3 regions of the Streptosporangium nanhuense genome follow, and region 2 is predicted to be linked to each of the others. Evidence: riboswitches for the same ligand, from Rfam matches in the RefSeq annotation. Region 2 holds a riboswitch; each other region holds the start of a gene.
The links. A riboswitch is a leader RNA that binds a small molecule or an ion and turns the genes downstream of it on or off. The one in region 2 is predicted to bind cobalamin.

Region 1: another riboswitch for cobalamin. It lies ahead of AC5L38_RS29885 (cobaltochelatase subunit CobN); the one in region 2 lies ahead of AC5L38_RS34800 (hypothetical protein).
Region 3: another riboswitch for cobalamin. It lies ahead of AC5L38_RS26920 (CbtB domain-containing protein); the one in region 2 lies ahead of AC5L38_RS34800 (hypothetical protein).

The regions. Positions count from the first base shown of each region.
Region 1 covers NZ_JCADBG010000017.1:212,068-218,626, forward strand. Annotated here, with positions in the region: gene AC5L38_RS29870 (precorrin-2 C(20)-methyltransferase) at 1-1,001, opposite strand, end outside; gene AC5L38_RS29875 (precorrin-8X methylmutase) at 998-1,624, opposite strand; gene AC5L38_RS29880 (ferredoxin-like domain-containing protein) at 1,621-3,033, opposite strand; cobalamin riboswitch at 3,080-3,252, shown strand; gene AC5L38_RS29885 (cobaltochelatase subunit CobN) at 3,539-6,559, shown strand, end outside.
Region 2 covers NZ_JCADBG010000023.1:111,124-117,682, reverse strand. Annotated here, with positions in the region: gene AC5L38_RS34805 (hypothetical protein) at 1-1,521, opposite strand, end outside; cobalamin riboswitch at 2,427-2,639, shown strand; gene AC5L38_RS34800 (hypothetical protein) at 2,747-3,097, shown strand; gene AC5L38_RS34795 (KAP family P-loop NTPase fold protein) at 3,450-5,573, shown strand; gene AC5L38_RS34790 (hypothetical protein) at 6,214-6,423, opposite strand; gene AC5L38_RS34785 (hypothetical protein) at 6,426-6,559, opposite strand, start outside.
Region 3 covers NZ_JCADBG010000015.1:52,290-58,848, reverse strand. Annotated here, with positions in the region: gene AC5L38_RS26935 (VWA domain-containing protein) at 1-1,939, opposite strand, end outside; gene AC5L38_RS26930 (histidine phosphatase family protein) at 2,016-2,579, opposite strand; gene AC5L38_RS26925 (CbtA family protein) at 2,576-3,319, opposite strand; gene AC5L38_RS26920 (CbtB domain-containing protein) at 3,327-3,521, opposite strand; adenosylcobalamin (AdoCbl) riboswitch at 3,539-3,672, opposite strand; gene dop (depupylase/deamidase Dop) at 3,797-5,314, opposite strand; gene AC5L38_RS26910 (acyltransferase family protein) at 5,402-6,559, opposite strand.

The DNA.
Region 1 (6,559 bases), on a different contig from region 2:
GCTGCCAGCTCCAGCGCGTGCGCGGCCCGTTCGGCCTCCACCCGGTTGTCGGTGGGGTGGCGGCGCTGGCGCGGGTTGGGCGGGACGCGGTCCAGGTAGGGGCCGTACCCGACGAGCTCGTCGACACCGGCCAGAGCCTCCTGCGCCTCCGGAGTCAGCCACGGCCGCCCGGCGGGGCCGAGCCCCACCACGACCACCTCGCCGCGCGCCCTCACGTCGCTCACGCTCCCGGCCCCGGTGACGGGCGCGGGGCCCGCCGCGTTGACGGGGCTCGGGATCAGCGCCAGCGAGAAGTACGGGACGCTGCTGGGGTCGACCTCGGCGAGCGGGGCCAGGCGCTGCTGCCCGGTGGTGGCGCGCTCGACGTACCAGGCCTCGTCGAGCCGTCCGGCCTCGGCCAGCGCGTCACGGACCTTGGTGAACGTACGGCCGAGTTTCAGCACCGCCGCCGAGTCGGTGGACGCCAGGCGCTCGGCGAGCACCTCCGCCGGGAGCGTTCCGGGCAGCACGGTCAGGACCTCGTCCCGCTCGACCAGCGGGCGTCCCAGGACCGCCGAGGCGCCGCTCACCGACGTCACGCCCGGCACGACCTCGGTGACGTAGCGGTGCGACAGGCGCTTGTGCATGTGCATGTACGAGCCGTAGAAGAGCGGGTCGCCCTCGCACAGCACCACCACGTCGCGCCCGGCGTCCAGATGGGCCGCCAGCCGCACCGCGCAGGCGGCGTAGAAGTCGTCGATCGCCCCCTGGTAGCCGCCCGGGTGGTCGGTGGTCTCGGTGGTGAGCGGGTAGATGAGCGCCTCCTCGACCTGTCCCTCCCGCAGGTAGGGCGCGGCCACCGAGCGGGCGATGCTCCGGCCGTGGCGGGCGCTGTGGAAGGCGATCACATCCGCCTCGCCGATCAGGCGGGCGGCCTTGACGGTCACCAGTTCGGGGTCACCGGGTCCGAGTCCCACGCCCCACAGCCGTCCGGTCACGCGTCCGGTCACGTCGTCACTCATTCTTCCTCGCTCGCGATCGCGTTGATCGCGGCGGCGGTCATCGCGCTTCCGCCCCGCCGTCCGTCCACGACCAGGTACTCCAGGTTCGCCGGGTGCTCGGCGAGGGCCTGCTTGGACTCGGCGGCACCGATGAAGCCGACCGGGACGCCGAGGACGGCGGCCGGGCGGCCCGCGCCCTGCTCGACCATCTCCAGCAGCCGGAACAGCGCGGTCGGCGCGTTGCCGATCGCGACCACCGAGCCCTGGAGCCTGTCGCGCCACAGCTCCAGCGCGGCGGCGCTGCGGGTCGTGCCCAGTTCCGCGGCGAGTTCCGGCACCCGGGGGTCACCGAGGGTGCAGACCACCTCGTTGCCCGCGGGCAGACGCCGCCGGGTCACCCCGGAGGCGACCATCATGGCGTCGCAGAGCACCGGCGCGCCCGCGAGGAGCGCCTCGCGCGCCGAGGCCACGACCCCGGGTGACCAGCGCAGATCGCTCACCAGGTCGACCATCCCACAGGCGTGGATCATGCGGACCGCGACCCGGGCGACGTCGGCGGGCAGGCCGGAAAGGTCGGCCTCCGCGCGGATGGTGGCGAAGGAGCGGCGGTAGATCTCCGCGCCGTCGCGGACGTAGTCGATCACAGTTCCCCTCTGGCGGCCGCCAGCGCGGCCGCGGTCTCCTCGATGCCGGAGCAGGTCAGGCCGGTGCCGTCCAGCTCCAGGCGGTAGCCGTCACCGGTGGCGACGACATCCGCGACCCGCCCCCTCGGACGGCCGCAGCGCCTGCCGCAGCCCGCCCAGTGCACGGGGAGCGTACCGGTGCCCCGCCCGCTCCCGGACGGCGGGGCCGCGCCGATGGCTGTCGCGACGGCGGCGTCGGCCTGGACGTCGGCCAGGGACTTGGCGCAGCCGGGACGGCCGGTGCAGGCCGTCACACCGATCCACGGCGAGGCGGGGTCGACGACCAGCCCGGCGGCCTCCAGGCGGGCGGCCGTGCCCGCGACCTCGGCGCGGTCCAGGCCGGGCAGGACCACGCCACGCCACGGTGTGAGCCGGATCTCCCCGCCCGAGGCCGCGTCCGCGAGCAGCAGCGCCCGCTCGGAGGTGAGCCGCCCCAGCGGGATCGCCACCCCGAGCGCGACTCTCGCGCCTTCGTCGCCGTTCCCGTTTCCCGTTCCGTCCGTACTCCCGATGACGCCGACCGGCCCGAGGGTCACGACCCGCGTTCTCACCGGGGCGAAGGGGGGCGTACCGGAGACCCCGAGGGCGGTTCGCACCCGGGCGGCGATCAGGGAGGGGCCGTCGGGGAGTTCGGCGATCCGCCAGGCGGTGACGTCCCGGGCGGCCAGCTCGTCGAGGAACGCCTCCGCGGCGGCGAGCAGGGCGGTCACGGCTCCGTCCAGCGGGACGCGCAGGCCGGTGTCGGTCCCGGCGAGGACCAGCGCGGCCTCGTCCGGTCCGGTGGGCAGGATTCCCGCGTCGGCGCCCAGGCCGGCCACGTCCCCCCGGCCGTCGTCGAGGGCGAACATGAAGCGCCCCGGCAGGGCGGCGAGGGCGGGACGGGCGCACAGCCGCCGGTCCAGCTCGCTGATCAGCGGTGTGACGTCGACGATCCCGCCGCCGCGCGGATGCTCCGATCCGGCCGGATCGGTCGGCCCGGTCGGTACGGCTGGATCGGCTGACCCGGCCGGTTCGTCCAGTCCGGTCAACGGGGAGGCGAGGATGTTGCGGATCCGCTCGTGTGTCGCCGAGGGCAGCAGGCCCGCCTTCGCCATGCGCGCGGCGAACCCGCTCCCCCTCCCGCTGTCCGTGACGCCGTCCGGGTCCTCCGGGCCGAGGCCGCGTACCTGGACGTTCGCGCGGGAGGTCAGCTCGATGACGCCGCCGCCGTACGCCGAGGCGGCTTCGGCGAGTTCGCGCAGCTGGGAGGGGGTGAGGCGACCTCCGGGCACGCGGACGCGGGCCAGGCCGCCGTCCGCGGCGGCATGGACCTGGAGCGCCCCGGGGCACGCGTCGAGTCGCGATCGTCCGGAAAAGTCGGCAATGGACACTCGAAGGATGTTAATGCCAGTTTCTTGCAACGAACCGGACTGCCGTAGTGTCATCGGTGGCGACGGCAAAGGGAGGAAGCCGGTGTGATTCCGGCGCGGTCCCGCCACTGTAACCGGGGAGCGAACCCCACCCGGGCCACTGTCCGACGACGGGCGGGAAGGCCGGGGTGAGCACCGATCCGGGAGCCAGGAGACTCCAGCCGTCGCGGCCGACGACGACCCGGGGCGAGGACCCCGAGGGAGGAAGCTCCGTGCGCTCTTCGCCGTTCCCCCGCGACATCGTGGACACCGCGTACATCGTGGACACCGTGGCATCGCCGTTCCCCCGCCACGCCGCGCGCTTTTCGCCGCTCGACCGCCACACCGTGGCGGCACCGTCCCCCCGCCATGCCGTGGCGTCGCCGTTCCTCCGCCATGCCGTGGCATCGCCGTTTTCCCGCCTGTCCTCCCGCCACGCCGTGGCGCCCCTGGGCCGTACCGCCCTTCCTCTCCTGGAGTGTGGCGCGTGATCCTCCTGCTCTCGACCTCCGACACCGACCTGCTGAGCGCTCGCGCGAGCGGCGCCGACTACCGGCTCGGCAACCCCGCCAGGCTCACCGCCGACGACCTCCCGCCGCTGCTGGAGGGCGCCGAACTGGTCGTGGTACGCCTGCTGGGCGGGCGCCGCGCCTGGGAGGAGGGGCTGGACGCCCTGCTCGCCGGTCCCCGGCCCGTCGTCGTGCTCGGCGGCGAACAGGCGCCCGACGCCGAGCTGATGGAGCTGTCCACCGTGCCCGGCGGGGTCTGCGCCGAGGCGCACGCCTACCTCGCCCACGGCGGCCCGGCCAACCTGACCGAGCTGCACCACTTCCTGTCCGACACGCTGCTGCTCACCGGCCACGGGTTCGCCGCGCCCGAGCCCACCCCCACGTGGGGGACGCTGGAGCGCGAGGCGCGAGACCAGGAGGGACACGACGGGCCCGTCGTCGGGGTTCTCTACTACCGGGCCCACCACGTGGCCGGGAACACCGCCTTCGTCGAGGCGCTCTGCTCGGCGATCGAGGACGCGGGCGCGCGGGCGCTGCCGGTGTACTGCGCCTCCCTGCGCACCGCCGAGCCCGGCCTGGTGGAGGTCCTGCGTACGGTGGACGCCCTGGTGGTGACCGTGCTCGCGGCGGGCGGCACCCGTCCGGCGACCGCGTCGGCGGGCGGGGACGACGAGGCCTGGGACGTCGGCGCGCTCGCCGAGCTGGACGTGCCGATCCTGCAGGGCCTGTGCCTGACGAGCAGCCGGGCCTCCTGGGAGGAGAACGACGACGGCCTGTCCCCGCTGGACGCCGCCACCCAGGTCGCGATCCCGGAGTTCGACGGGCGGATCATCACGGTGCCGTTCTCCTTCAAGGAGATCGACGAGGACGGGCTCACCGTCTACGTGGCCGACCCCGAGCGGGCCTCGCGGGTGGCGGGCATCGCGGTGCGCCACGCCGCGCTGCGGCACATCCCGCCCGCCGAGCGGCGGCTGGTGCTGATGCTGTCGGCCTACCCCACCAAGCACGCCCGCATCGGCAACGCCGTCGGCCTGGACACCCCGGCCAGCCTGGTACGGCTGCTGGCCGCGCTGCGCGAGCGCGGCTACGACATCGGCGCCGAGGACGAGCTGCCCGGGGTGACCGGGCAGGACGGCGACGCGCTCATCCACGCGCTGATCGCCGCGGGCGGGCAGGACCAGGACTGGCTCACCGAGGAGCAGCTCGCCGGGAACCCGGTGCGCATCGCGGCGAGCCGGTACGCCGAGTGGTACGCCACCCTGCCCGCGGACCTGCGCGCCCGGATGGAGGAGCACTGGGGTCCGGCGCCCGGCGAGCTGTTCGTGGACAGGTCGCGCGACCCGGAGGGCGAGATCGTGCTGGCCGCGCTGCGCTCCGGCAACGTGGTGGTCATGGTGCAGCCGCCGCGCGGCTTCGGCGAGAACCCCATCGCGATCTACCACGACCCCGACCTGCCGCCCAGCCACCACTACCTGGCCGCCTACCGCTGGCTGGCCGACGGCTTCGGCGCGCACGCCATGGTCCACGTGGGCAAGCACGGCAACCTGGAGTGGCTGCCCGGCAAGTCGGCGGGCCTGTCGGCCTCCTGCGGCCCGGACGCCGCGCTCGGCGACCTGCCGCTGATCTACCCCTTCCTCGTCAACGACCCCGGCGAGGGCACCCAGGCCAAGCGCCGCGCCCACGCCACCCTGGTCGACCACCTCGTCCCGCCGATGGCCCGCGCCGACAGCTACGGGGACATGGCCAGGCTGGAGCAGCTCCTCGACGAGCACGCCTCCATCGCGGCGATGGACCCGGCCAAGCTGCCCGCGATCCGCGCCCAGATCTGGACACTGATCCAGGCCGCCAGGCTCGACCACGACCTCGGCGTCGCCGACCGCCCGCACGACGCCGAGTTCGACGACTTCCTGCTGCACATCGACGGCTGGCTGTGCGAGGTCAAGGACGTCCAGATCCGCGACGGCCTGCATGTGCTGGGGGCCGCCCCCGAGGGGCAGCCGCGCGTCGACCTGGTGCTGGCCATGCTCCGCGCCCGGCAGATGTGGGCGGGCAGCGAGGCGCTCGTCGGGCTGCGCGAGGCCCTCGGCCTGGCCGAGGACGGCAGCGCGGGACGGATCGGCGTCGACGAGGCCGAGACCCTGGCCCGCGCCCTGGTCGAGGCGATGGAGCACCGGGGCTGGGACCCGTCGGCGGCGCGGGAGGTGACCGCCGAGGTCCTGGGCCGGGCGGACACCCCGGCGGAAGACGCCGGTCCGGCCGGTGTGGCCGGTGTGGCCGGTTCTGGCTCGGTCGGCGTGGCCGGTTCCGGCGGCGGGCACGGCTCGGCAAACTCGACCGGCTCGGCAAACTCGACCAGTGCGACCAGTGCGACCGGCGCGACCGGCTCGGAGGGCGCGACCGGCTCGGAGGGCGTGACCGGCTCGGAGGGCGTGACCGGTCATCGGGGCGGCCCGGGAGGACCGGCCGGCGAGGGCCGTGCGCGCGGCGCGGACCTCGAGACGGTGGAGCGGATCCTGCGCTTCGCCGCCGTCGAGGTCGTACCCCGGCTGGCGCGTACCACCGACGAGATCGACGCGATCCTGCACGCCCTCGACGGCGGCTACGTCCCGGCCGGGCCGAGCGGGTCGCCGCTGCGCGGGCTGATCAACGTGCTCCCCACCGGCCGCAACTTCTACTCGGTCGACCCCAAGGCCGTGCCGAGCAGGCTGGCCTGGGAGACCGGCCAGGCGATGGCAGACTCCCTGCTGGAGCGCTACCGCGCCGACACCGGCGACTGGCCGCGCTCGGTCGGGCTGTCGGTCTGGGGGACCAGCGCCATGCGCACCGCCGGGGACGACGTCGCCGAGGTGCTGGCGCTGCTCGGCGTGCGGCCGGTCTGGGACGAGGCCTCGCGCCGCGTCACCGGCCTGGAGCCCATCCCCGCCGCGGAGCTGGGCCGCCCGCGCGTGGACGTCACCGTCAGGATCAGCGGCTTCTTCCGCGACGCCTTCCCGCACGTC
Region 2 (6,559 bases):
CACGGCCGACTTCTGCACGCCGGAAACCGGCCGACGGTCGCAGCTCGTCACGAACGTCTGCGACTGACCGAGCGAACCCGTGAAGTAGAGCATGTTCACCGTGGTGCGGTTGCTCTGGTCCCAGGGGTACTTCTCACCGGTCAGCGAGTTGCAGACGTCGTAGCCGTTCGTGTTCCGGGACGGGGCCGGGCTGAACTGGTCCATGAGCACCTTGCGGTGCCAGTGGTACATCGCCAGGTTCCGGGGCATCGCCGGGAAGTCCAGGATCGACATGAAGTGGAACGCGTTGTACGCCTCGTTGCTGTCCTCCCGCACGGAGCGGGTGGCGCAGGGGTCGGCCGGGTCGATGTCGTTCGGGTCGCCGACCCAGGGGTAGAACGTCTTGCACTCCCCGAGGCTGTACCCGTTGTACTTGCCGTCGTAGAACAGCGAGCCGTTACGCAAGCCGCCGAAGTCGAGCGTCTTGAGGTCGTACTCGATGCGGTAGTACTTCGGCAGCGGCTCGGTGTTGCGGATGATCGCGCCACCCGTGTAGTGAGGCACGGCGATCTTGGCGACGGCGCCTGCGGTCTCCAGCTTCTCCGTCTTGATCGACGGACGTTCGGCGGTGTCGGTGTAGCTGTCGTCGACCCGCCCGCCGCTCTCACGCGTGGAGAGGGACGCCGTGAGCCAGCCGTCCTTGCCGAACTCGGTCTCCTGCCGGTAGGTCCGCATGGTCGCCATCGCCGCGTCGAACTTCGGACCGAGCTGAAGGCGGTAGAGGTCGCCGTTGTCGTCGTTGAAGTCGTCGACCGGCTCGCTGTAGTCGTCGAGCACCCACGGGCTCGCCTCGGTGCGGATCTTCTTGTCGAACGGCTCGTCGTACTTGAGCCGCCAGCGGATGGGGGTGGGTTCCGGCTCGGGATCGGCGGCCGCGCACGGCGGGGTGACGCCGTCGTCTTCCTGGATGATCGTCAACTTCACGCTGTGGAAGGTCACCCCGGTCGTGCCCGCCTCGACGCGGAAGTCGGCGCCGCCGTTCTCGCGGTTGGCGAACCGGGCGTCCATCAGCTCGAAGCCCGCCGTCTTCCACGTGTTCGACCCGGTGCGGTTCACCGAACCCGTCCCGGCGTACGCGCTGCTGGTCGAGTCGTACTGGACGCGGAACGTGGCCCCGCCCTCGTCGAAGTACTCGACCTGCAGGCACGCGACGAAGGCGCCGTCGAAGGCGACCGCGTCGTCGACCTGGAAGTACATGTGCTGCGCCGGTGCCGAGGTCTGCACGGTCTTGCGTGCGCTCCGCCCGCCGACCGTCACGGGTGCGGTCGCGCCGTCACCCTCCTCGATCTGGCGGAGACCGTTCTCCTCGTTGACCTCGCCCAAGATGATCGAGGCGTTGGGCCCGTCCGCGGCGGCCGACGTCGCGGCGGCCGACGTCGCGCTGGTCGGCGTCGCGGCGAGGAGCAGAGACGCCCCCAGGGTGACCATGCTCAGGGCCGCCACGGCCGAGCGACGTCTGCGATTGCGAGTTGTTGCTCTCATTGCGCTTCCTTCTTCGTTGAGCAAGGCGTCCGTTCGTGCCGCTCCGGGCCTCGGGGCCGCGCGCGAGGCGCGTCCCCCGTCACGGGTGCCGATGTGCGCTGGTTCGGTTCACTCGGACGCCACCGTCTACAGCAGCTCGAACGCCTTGGTCGTACTCGACGACTTCCTCGTCGTCGCCATTTCTGTCGTCACCATTCGAATAACTCGAATCCTCTTCGATTTGGTACCTGATCACAGCCTTGATAAATGCGAGACATCTTGTCAAGGGTTTCGATTCATGGACTTTCCTGGCTGATCGGCGGATTCCTCATCGGGAATTCGAGTATGTCGAATCGACGGTTCATCCCGACACCGGCGTGGGCCGTCGACGGTCGCGGCCACGATGATGGAGCGCGGCAACCGGTCACGCCGCTTACCGCAAGGGGAGACAGACCCTCGGCCGCACGTCGAGTGCGAGCCCGGTCACCGACAGGCGGCGTTCGAAGGACGTCAGGCGCATGCTTGCCCGTGTGGACTTGGCCACCGGCCGCGTTGTCAATGGCCAATCGATAAGTGAATCAGAACGACTTGAGGAGGGCCTTGCATTAATTGTGGAAGGTCTCCGGATCCCTATAGGGCGGGATTTCCTCGATCTCGTCCGCGTGGCAACAATGCTCCTCCGCAACCTCCATCAGCAGAACCCTGCGGAGGTCGCGAAGACGTGGCGCAAGGCGACCTCAACTGAACCGCCGGGGTGGATGACGCAGTGAGTAGGTGGCCACTTCCGGCGTAGCGCCGCTCGGACAGGGGAATGCGGTCTCTTCGGCAGGATTGGGCAGGCCGAGGAGACTGCCTGTGTTGCCGGCTTGCCATTGGCGGGATCCCCTGACCGCCCGGCCGGTCTGCTGGAGGGGGCGTGTCTGGCATATGCTCGTGGCGCGGTTGGTTCTCCCGGCGCCGTTGCGGTGCCGGGAGTCGTAAGAGGGAACCCGGTGTGATTCCGGGGCTGCCCCGCAGCGGTGAGTGGGAACGAACGCCGTCATTGGCACTGGGTGTGTGCGCATCTGGGAAGCGACGGTCAGTAGGGGTTGTGTGTGGTGCCCGCGAGTCCGAAGACCTGCCAGTCGCCCGTGCGCCGTCCGGTGTGCGGTGATCCGTGGCCTCGTGGGAGGGCCTGGGATGCGTCTTTCGCATGTCCTCGCTCGCGGCCGTGGGTCGGCATGGCATGAGCCGAGGGAAGGACGCCATGAGCAAGGTCACCACGACTGTTTTGGGTTACCCCCGTATCGGGGATCGTCGCGAGTTGAAGCGGGCGACGGAGGATTACTGGGCTGGGCGGGTCGATGCCGCCGGTCTTCAGGGGACGGCCGCGGGGTTGCGGCAAGGGGTGTGGCGGGAGCTGTCGGGGGCGGGGCTGGATGCGGTGCCGTCCAACACGTTCTCGCTGTATGACCAGGTGCTGGATGCGATCGCGCTGGTGGGCGCGGTGCCTGAGCGGTTTTCCGGGGCGGCGGATCCGTACTTCGCGATGGCCCGGGGTGCCGAGGGGGTGGCGCCGCTGGAGATGACCAAGTGGTTCGACACCAACTACCACTAGTTCAACCGCAAAGGCAACTATTCGCGGGAGAGCGCTCGGCGTAGTGACTCATTGAGGTGATCAATACTCTGAGCTGCTAGGACGTCTGGGCAACCGGCCCTGTAGGTCCCTGAGTTACATGATCGAGACGCGTTGGCGGGTCGATCCGCGAGGATTTTCATTACTTGGTCAAGGCAGTCCGCCTGCGGCGGCCTGCGCGCGTCGGGCGGTCGCTGGCCGCGCTGCGGCTCTTCGGCCGGTCGCGGCCAGCGCCGCCCACGCACCAAAGACCACTAGGACGAGTCGGTCGAAGCTCATCACGAAGTACGGTAGGCCGACCAACGTACGGGCCCCAGCCAGCGAGGTGGACGTTATGAGCGAGCCGATTCTCACCCCCAATGGACGATCCGCCCTCTTTGCAGGGGATGATCCGATTCTCAACGTCGAGGATGACCTGCTGAACCGGTCGCTCTTAGCGACTGCAATAGCTGACGAAGTGCAAGCCATGAACGTTGAACGCGGCGCGGTGGTGGCAATCACGGGGAAATGGGGAACAGGCAAGACATCGCTACTGAACCTAACTGCCAACATCCTGCGCGAACAAGAAGCGGTGCAAGTCGTTGAGTTCAATCCATGGTTTTTCTCGGGAACCGACTACTTGATCCGTTTCTTCTTTGATGAAATGGCTCGGCAGCTGAGCGGCGGAAGAAGCCGAAAGAAGCGGCTTAAAGATGCCACTGCCAGTATTGCCGAGAAGTTCAACAAATACTCCGCCTCTCTCTCGCCTCTAAAATTCATACCCGGAGCAGCAGCAATCATCGATGTTGCTCAAAAAACATCGGAGGGAGTATCTCAGGCTCTCAATACAAGCATCCACGAGCAAAGAATTGAGATTTCTGATGCTTTGAGTCAGCTGGACGGAAGGATCATTGTTCTTATCGATGACATTGATCGGCTCACGCGCCAGGAGATACGCGATCTATTCAGGCTTGTTCGACTCAATGGCTCTTTTCCTAACGTAGTTTACCTTCTATGTTTTGATAGAAAGGTGGTAGAAAACGCCCTCGGCGAAGAAGGTCTCGACGGTGCAGCTTACCTAGAGAAGATCGTAAAGACCTCAGTAGAAGTACCGCTGGCCGCAGATGAAGCTTTGGCGTCGGTTCTCAGGATTGGGATGTTAGAGGTTCTCGCCGACATCGCGATGCCCAGTCTCGGTGAGGACCGCTTTCCTGATGTGTTCTGGCAAGTCGTCAGGCCACTTTTTAACACAGTGAGAGATGTGAAGAGGTTCTTGTCATCTCTCCCTCTCACTGTTCGATCTGCGGGCGATGAAGTTTCTCTTTCGGATCTCATAGCACTGGAAGCTATCCGTGTAATGCGACCGACTGCGCACGATCTTATAGCTCAAAATGTTGGCGCACTGACGAATGTCTCTAACTGGCAAACTGGTACACGCAACCAGGATACGTTCACGGCAGACGCTGAGAAAGTGTCTGCTATACAGAAAGAGCTACCCTACGATGTAGGTCGAGCCCTCATTAGGTACATCTTCCCTGCCGCTCAGCTTTACACGGAAAACTTGTGGCACGGAAATGACTCGTTACAGGAGTGGCGACGTGACCGGCGAGTAGCCCACTCAACTGTCCTGAAGTATTACCTTCACCGAGAGCTACCATCCGGCATTTCGCCGAGCAAGCATGTCGACTCGATTGTTTACGCTGCTGGAAATGAACATGAGTTTGCGAGTGCCCTCTCCGTGATTCCAGATCGTTATTTGGAGGATGCGCTCGACCGTTTCCTTGCCCATGTTGATGAGATCAATGACAACAACATTCCGACAGTCGTAATCGCTCTCCTGGGATTGTTTCCCCGCTTCAGTGAAGAGTCGGCCAAGATGCTGGATTACGGTAGGGACTACACGGTTCTTCGGCCGGTGAAGAAGCTAATGCAACGTGTTGCCTCAGATGATGTTGACGTGATAGCGCGGACGATATATGAAGCGACGCAAAGCCCATACGCTCGCCTGATGTTCCTGTCTATTGTAGGAAAACAAAGGGAATCTGCAGGTCAAATGATCAGTCCAGAAATGGAAAAAGTACTGCGAGTTGATATTCGTGAGTACATCAAGTCTGCTCCGGCAGAAACTCTGCACTCAGAGAGGGAATTGCTTCGCACGGTCGTGCAGTCCGTTGATTGTGATGCGGAATCGGGTGAACCTGCTATCGAGTCCGCTATGACTCCAGCAGTGACTGCTCGCCTTCTCGAAACCGCCCTTTCCCCGAGTCGGACTAATTCGCTGGGGAGCGTTGTCATTAATTTCGAAGACCAACTTGCTTGGGGCGCGCTAACTTCCGTTTTTGGCGGCGAGGGCCAGCTAGCCATAGCGGTTGAGCAGCTAAAGGAGTATATCGCGGGCCAAGACGTGAGCCCGCGACTGCAAAGAGCCATTGCGGCTTTTGAGATGTATGCAACAGGCTGGAGGCCCGCAGACCTGTGACGTTTGGGAGTGAGCGTCCAGTTAGGCCGTAACGATCGCGCACTTCGCCTGTCGCCGACTACGGCTGGGGCAGCATCGGCGCCCTCCTTCGTTCCCTATGTGACCAGCCGTAGTGAACTTCAGCGGTTTTTCACGAACCGTCTTATAGGCGTTCGTACTGACGCGCGCCGACCTTGATCACACCTTGGTTGTTTCGGGATGAAGAAGTTGTAGGTTCATCTGCATCATCAGGGCGTCAGCGCTTCGCGCCGCAGTCCGGCGCGGCGCGCCCATCCGCGCCGGACGGACATCGGGGCCGGGCATGCGGCCTGGAGGCCGGTCCCATCCCGCGCCCGCCCGGCGCGGATGGCCGGACCCCGCCGCCCGCCGCACCAGCCCGCCCGCCGTACCGAACACCGCGCCGACCGTGAACGCACTGCCGCCCGCTCCGACCACCGGCCCAACCGCTACGCGGCCCCTACGGGGTCCTTCGGATTGCGCCGGCTGCTCCGCTCATGTTCATCAGGAACACTCGAATAGTGGGAGTAACACCTCTGCCGCCCCGCTTCCGATGCGCGGGCCTGGCGGCCCTGTGCTTCGGGTCGGGTTGCCACCGGATGACATGGTCACCAACAGCGGGAGTGACCTACCCGAGCCGCCATCAGGTGTCCCTGGCCTGTCGTAGCCGGTCCAACGCGTCATTGACCAGGCGACCGAGGTTGCCCAGTTCGTACGCCATCCGGTGACGTTCGTTGTCCTCCCACGCTCTGATGGCCGCCCCGAGGTTGCCCGACTTCCCGGCAGTGATGATGATCTCTTGGCCGTTGACGCGCTTGATGGCCGCGTCGCCCAGGATGACCCAGCCGTACACGGTCACATCCCACGAGCGGCCAGGATCAGGTCAACCACCTTTTCCGGCTGTTCCTGCCTGACGGTTTGAAGATCGGCGCCGTTACGGATGGACACCAGGTAGCAGCCTGAGCGTGGACCCATGGTCACCGTGGCTA
Region 3 (6,559 bases), on a different contig from region 2:
GCGGGCGCCTGGAGGGGTCGCGCAGGCGCTCGACCCGCAGCACCTCCGCGGCCCGCAGCAGGCCCGCGGCCAGCGGGGTACGCCCCCCGGTGGGGAGCTCGCGCAGCCGGGCCGCTCCGGCCTCGACGGAGGAGGTCGGCGGCAGGACCAGGTCGGCGCGGGCGCCGCGGAAGGTGACGAGCCCGACCTTGTCCCGGCGCTGGTAGGCGTCGAGCAGCAGGCCGAGCACCGCGGTCTTGACCGCCCGCATGCGCTGCCTGGCGGCCATGGAACCGCTCGCGTCCACCACGAACAGCACCAGGTTGCCCTCGCGGCCCTCGCGGACCGCCTCCCTGAGGTCACCGCGCCGCAGCAGCAGTCCCGGTCCGCTCCTGCCCCGCGCCACCTGGTACGGGGCGGCGGCGCCGACGGTGGCCCGCAGGTGGAGGGAGCCGGTGTGGCCCTCGGGGACCCGGGCCCCCGTGGTGCGGCCCAGGGGCGTCCTGGCGCGCGACCGGCGGCCGGGTGCTCCGGCGCCGACGCCGGGGACGGTGAACAACCGGGTCCTGCCCCCGGGCTCGGCGTCGAAGGTCCGCTCGCGGGCCGGTGCTCCCCCGGCCGCCTCCCGCGCCTCACCGGGGTTCGCGGCGGAGGTGGTGGTGGAGTCCGGGGACTCTCCCGTCCCGGGCCCGGGACCACCCGGGACGTCCGGGCCCTCCTGGGTCCCGGACCGGGGGGCGTCCCCGCCGGAGTCGCCCCGGCCGTCCGAGGTGGCGTCCTCGGCCTCGGGGCCGCCGTCGGGCGCCGGTCCGTCCGGCCCCCCGTCGGGGTCGGTGCCCCCGGGGCCGCCGGGGCCGCCGGGGTCGTCGGGCTCCTCGGGGTCGTCGGGAATCCGGTCCAGGAGGTCCTGGAGCTTGGACTCGTCCAGGCCCGGCGCGTCGAAGGGGTCGCGGCGGCGGCGGTGCGGGAGCGCGAGCCTGGCCGCCTCCCGTACGTCGTCGGCGGTGACGAAGGCGCGGCCCTGCCAGGCGGCGTGCGCGATCGCCGCACCGGCGGTGACCAGGTCGGCCCGGAGCCCGTCCACCTCGAACCCCGCGCAGACGGTGGCGATCCTGAGCAGCGCCGCGTCCGGCAGCACGACGTGGGGCACCCTGGCACGCGCCTCGGCGATGCGCGCGGCCAGCGCCCGCTCCTCGTCCGACCAGGCGGCGGCGAAGGCGTCGGGGTCGGTCTCGTAGGCCAGGCGGCGCCGTACCACGTCCACCCGCTGGGACGGCTCCCGCGAGGCCCGGACCTCCACGGTCAGCCCGAAGCGGTCGAGCAGCTGCGGGCGCAGCTCTCCCTCCTCGGGGTTCATCGTCCCGACCAGCAGGAACCTGGCCGCGTGCCGCACCGACACCCCCTCGCGCTCGACGTAGCAGGTGCCGAGGGCGGCGGCGTCGAGCAGCAGGTCCACCAGGTGGTCGTGCAGGAGGTTGACCTCGTCCACGTACAGGACGCCCCGGTGGGCGCTCGCCAGGAGGCCGGGTTCGAAGGACTTCACGCCCTCGGTGAGGGCGCGCTCGATGTCGAGGGAGCCGACGAGGCGGTCCTCGGAGGCGCCGACGGGCAGCTCGACCAGGCGGGCGGGCCGCGCGGCGCCGTCCCGCGCCCCGCCCGGCTCGGCTCCGTCCGGCTGAGCTTCACCGGGCTGGGGCTCCGTTCCCGTACGGGCCTCGTGCGGCCCGTCCGGGCAGCCGGGGTCGGGGGCGGCGGGGTCGCAGGAGAAGCGGCAGCCGGCCACCACCTCGACGGGCGGCAGGAGCGCGGCCAGCGCCCGCACGACCGTGGACTTGGCGGTGCCCTTCTCCCCCCTGACCAGCACTCCCCCGACGCGGGGGGAGACCGCGTTGAGGATCAGCGCGAGTTTCAGGTCCTCCAGCCCCACGATCGCGGTGAAGGGATAGCGGGAGTCACGCACCTTCGGGATCTCCTGTCCGTCTCGTCGGGTCAGTCGAGTCAAGGGGTCGCCGGGTGCTCGAACCGTCGGCGAACCGTCATGGGAAGTAGCTGAGCCGCCAGTGCCCGCCGCGCCCGGTGAGCGTCACACGGGCCAGTGGCGCGACGTCGACGCGCCAGAACGACCGGGCGGGGGCGCCGAGGGCGTGGACGACCGCGGCGCGGATGACCGCCGGGTGGGTGATCGCGACGGCCCTGCCGGGGGCGCGGGCGGCGAGCCAGCCGGACACCCTGGCCAGGAGCGCGGTGACCGGTTCCCCGCCGTGCGGCGCCGCGCCGGGGTCGCCGAGCCAGGAGGCGAGCGCCTCGGGCTCGGCGGCCTCGACCTCGCCGAGCGTCATCCCGCTCCAGCGGCCGTAGTCGCAGTCGGCCAGCAGCGGATCCCGCTCGGCCCGCAGGCCGAGCGCCGCCGCCGTCTGGACGCAGCGCAGCTCGGCCGGGCAGGCCGCGGGTCCCGGGCCGAGGTCCCGCGCCATCCCCTCGGCCCGGCGCAGGCCGCGTTCGTCGAGTGGTTCGTCACCCGGGAACGCGGCCCGTACCGTTGCCGAGGTGGAGGCGTGGCAGACCAGGAGCAGGCGGGTGACCCCCGAGGGGGTCGTCACACCGGGCCGCGCCTGCGGGCGGCGAAGGCGAACAGCGCGCCGACACCGGCCCAGAAGACCACCTGTGTCCCGATGGAGGCGACCCGGAAGTCCCACAGGAGGTCGGCGGGGAAGCCCTGGGGCACCTCCGAGATCTCCGGCAGGAGGATCCAGGCCGCGACGACGGGAACCAGGAGGGTGGCGCCCGCCGACAGCCAGCGCACCCACGGCTCGCTCCGCGAGGCGTAGCGGTAGGCGGCGACGGCCGCGGCGACGGCGAGGATCCCGATGACCACCGCGACCAGGTAGAGCACGGTGCGCTGGTTGATGGTCTCCGGGTCGCCGACAGCCGGCGGGTTGGCTGGATATTTCACGAAAGGGATGAGGACGACGGAGGTGAACGCGGCGGCGGCGAGGCTCACCGCGAGCACCGGTTCCGAGCGGGGCCCCGCCCGGCCGCGTACGGCCGCGTAGACGAGGGAGAACAGCCCTCCGACCGCCAGGCCGTACAGGCCGAGGGCGAGGAAGAGCCCGAAGCGCTGGCCGTCCCTGCTGACCAGGGCCTCCTCCTCGTCGTGGGAGTGGGCGGCGGCACCGGTGTCGTCGTGTGATCCGGCCGGGGCGGCGGCCGCGGCGGCCGCCTCCTCCAGCGCGATGGCCTGGTCGATGCGCGGTTCGCCGACGGTGTAGGCGAAGACGGCCGCGAGCAGCCCTGCGAGCAGTCCGGCGACGAGGCCCCGGACGATGAGTTTGGTGATCACCTGTGGCTCAGTGGCACGGAACGCCGAGCAGATGACGCCCGTCGTGCATGAGTTCGTGCAGGTAGTTTCCCGCCTGGGAGATCGCTCCCTGGTCGAAGGTGACCAGGTAGGCGAGGAGCAGCAGCACCGGTACGGCGAGCAGCCAGCGGGTGAGCGAGGGCCATGGGATGGGCTGAACGTGCGGTGCCGAGATCTGGCTCACGGCTACCTCCTCCGGGATTGACGCGTCCCTTTTCGTAGGTCGGTGGCGGCCGAGTGTGACCTGGCTTCCGGCTCCGGGGAGCCGGTTACAGTGGCGCGACCGCACCGGAATCTCACCGGATTTCCCTCGCACCGCCACAAAACACCCGGAACGTATCCCGGTTCTCCGTCCCTCGTCAATCCGAGTGTCCGGTTTGCCGGGATCCGGTCAGCGTGGGGTCCAGGCACGCCGAAGGAGGGGGCGGCCCGGCCGGGCCGCCCCCTCCTTTCAGGAGGTCACTGCTCGCCGGTCAGCGCCGTCACCAGCTCCGCGGCGGTACGGCAGCGGTCGAACAGCTCGCCCACGTGGGCCTTGGTGCCGCGCAGCGGCTCAAGGGTGGGGACGCGCTGCAGCGACTCGCGGCCGGGGATGTCGAAGATGACCGAGTCCCAGGAGGCTGCGGCCACCGACTCGCTGTACTGGCTCAGGCAACGGCCGCGGAAGTAGGCCCGGGTGTCGTTGGGCGGCACCTCGATCGCCCGCTGGACCTCTTCCTCGGTGACCAGGCGCTGCATGCGGCCCCGGGCGACCAGCCGGTTGTAGAGCCCCCGGTCGGGACGGATGTCGGAGTACTGGAGGTCGACGAGCTGCAGGCGCGGGTGCGACCAGGGAAGGCCGTCACGGGTGCGGTAGCCCTCCAGGAGCTCCAGCTTGGCCACCCAGTCGAGCTCCCGGGACAGCTGCATCGGGTCCTCCGCCAGGCGGGTGAGGACCGACTCCCAGCGCTCCAGGATGTCCTTGGTGGGCTCGTCCAGGCCGTTGGCGCTGCGCTCCTCGGCGTACTTGCGGGCGAGCTCCAGGTACTCCATCTGCAGCTGCACCGCCGTCAGCTTGCGGCCGTCGCGCATGGCGATCTCGTACTTCAGCGTCGGGTCGTGCGAGACCGCGCGCAGGGCCTGGACGGGGTTGTCCACGGCCAGGTCGCGGGTGAAGTAGTTGTCCTCGATCATGGCCAGGACGAGCGCGGTCGATCCCAGCTTCAGGTAGGTCGAGATCTCCGACATGTTGGCGTCGCCGATGATGACGTGCAGGCGGCGGTATTTCTCCGGGTCGGCGTGGGGCTCGTCCCGGGTGTTGATGATCGGCCGCTTGAGCGTCGTCTCCAGGCCCACCTCGACCTCGAAGAAGTCGGCCCGCTGGCTGATCTGGAAGCCCTCGCCCCGGGAGTCCTGGCCGATGCCGACCTTGCCCGCGCCGGTGACGACCTGCCGGGAGACGAAGAACGGCGTCAGGTGCCTGACGATGTCGGCGAACGAGGTGGCCCGGCGCATGAGGTAGTTCTCATGGCAGCCGTAGGAGGCGCCCTTGTTGTCGGTGTTGTTCTTGTAGAGCTGGATCGGGGCGTTGGCCGGCATCGCCGAGGCGCGGACCGCCGCGTCGTGCATCACCCGCTCGCCCGCCTTGTCCCAGATCACCGCCGCCCGGGGATTGGTGCACTCGGGCGTGGAGTATTCGGGGTGGGCGTGGTCGACGTACAGCCGGGCCCCGTTGGTGAGGATCACGTTTGCCAGGCCGAGGTCCTCGTCGGTCAGCTGGCTCTGGTCGGCCACCTCCCGCGCGAGGTCGAACCCCCGTGCGTCCCGCAGCGGGTTCTCCTCCTCGAAGTCCCATCGCGCGCGCCGTGCCCTGGCGGCCGAGGCCGCCAGATAGGCGTTCACGACCTGAGAGGAGGTCACCATCGCGTTGGCCCCCGGCTGTCCGGGCACGGAGATGCCGTATTCGGTCTCGATGCCCATCACCCGCCGTACCGTCATGCGCACCCTCTGTTCGTCAGGGACTGTTTCTCTCCGTGGTATCTATTCCCGACCCTAGACCCTTCACTATGCCCGGTGGTCGGACAGTTATGGCACCGAAGCCTTTTCGCCCGTTGAGAGGGGGATCGAGGAGAGCGCGGGGAACTGTGACGAGGGCGGGGATGTGCCCCTTCTCCGCCTCCTGGACTTGACGAATTCCTGAAGCGGGCGCTCGGCCACCCGGTACACCAGGTAGGAGAACGCCATCGCGGCCAGCACGGTGACCAGCGCGGTCAGCGCGGGCGGCAGCACGTCCCGCAGGGCGGGGACGATCAGCACCGCGGCCGGGGTGTGGAACAGGTAGAGCGGGTAGGTCAGCGCCCCCAGGACGACCAGGCCGCGCCAGCGCAGCCACCCCAGCCAGCCGAGTGCCACCATCGCCATGAGGGCGTAGAAACCCACCACGGTGGCGACCACGGCCCACTCGGGCACGGGCATCGCGGCGTAGCCGACGTTCTCGATCCGCCCGGCCACCCGGTCGAGCGCCGCGTTGACGGCCAGGCCCCCGCTGATCCCCGCCAGGCACCACAGGACGAGCCTGGGACCGAACCTCGTCATCAGGAAGAACGCCATGCCGCCGACGAAGTACGCCGCGTACTTGGGCATGACCACGAGATCGACCCAGGCCTCCTCGCTCCCGGTGAAGAACCCGGCCGCCAGCAGCCAGACGCCCATGAAGACCAGGCAGCGGTTGAGCGTCACCCCGATGATCACCAGGATCGAGATCAGCACGTAGAAGCGGAGCTCCACCCAGAGCGACCAGTAGACGCCGTTGGCGTCGTAGACGCCGAAGGCCCGCTGGAGCATCGTGAGGTTGACCCCGTACTCGCCGAGGCTGAGCTTGGGGTCCAGGGCCGTGGCGGCGGTCAGCCCGTAGACCGCGGCGGTGACGGCCACGCTGACCCAGTAGGCGGGAAAGAGCCGCACCAGCCGGGAGAGGGCGAACGCCCCCAGGCCCCGCCCCCAGATGCTCATCAGGATCACGAAGCCGCTGATCATGAAGAACAGCTCGACGCCGAGGATGCCGAGCCCGGAGACGGTGGAGATCGCCGGGAACAGCTCGGCCGGGCGCTCGCCCCACACCGAGGCGAAGGCGATGAAGTAGTGGAAGGCGAGCACCGCGATGGCGGCGAGGAAGCGCAGGAGGTCGAGCTCGGCGAGGCGGCCACTTCCCCGAAGCGCCTCGCGGGAGCCCGTGCCGTTCAC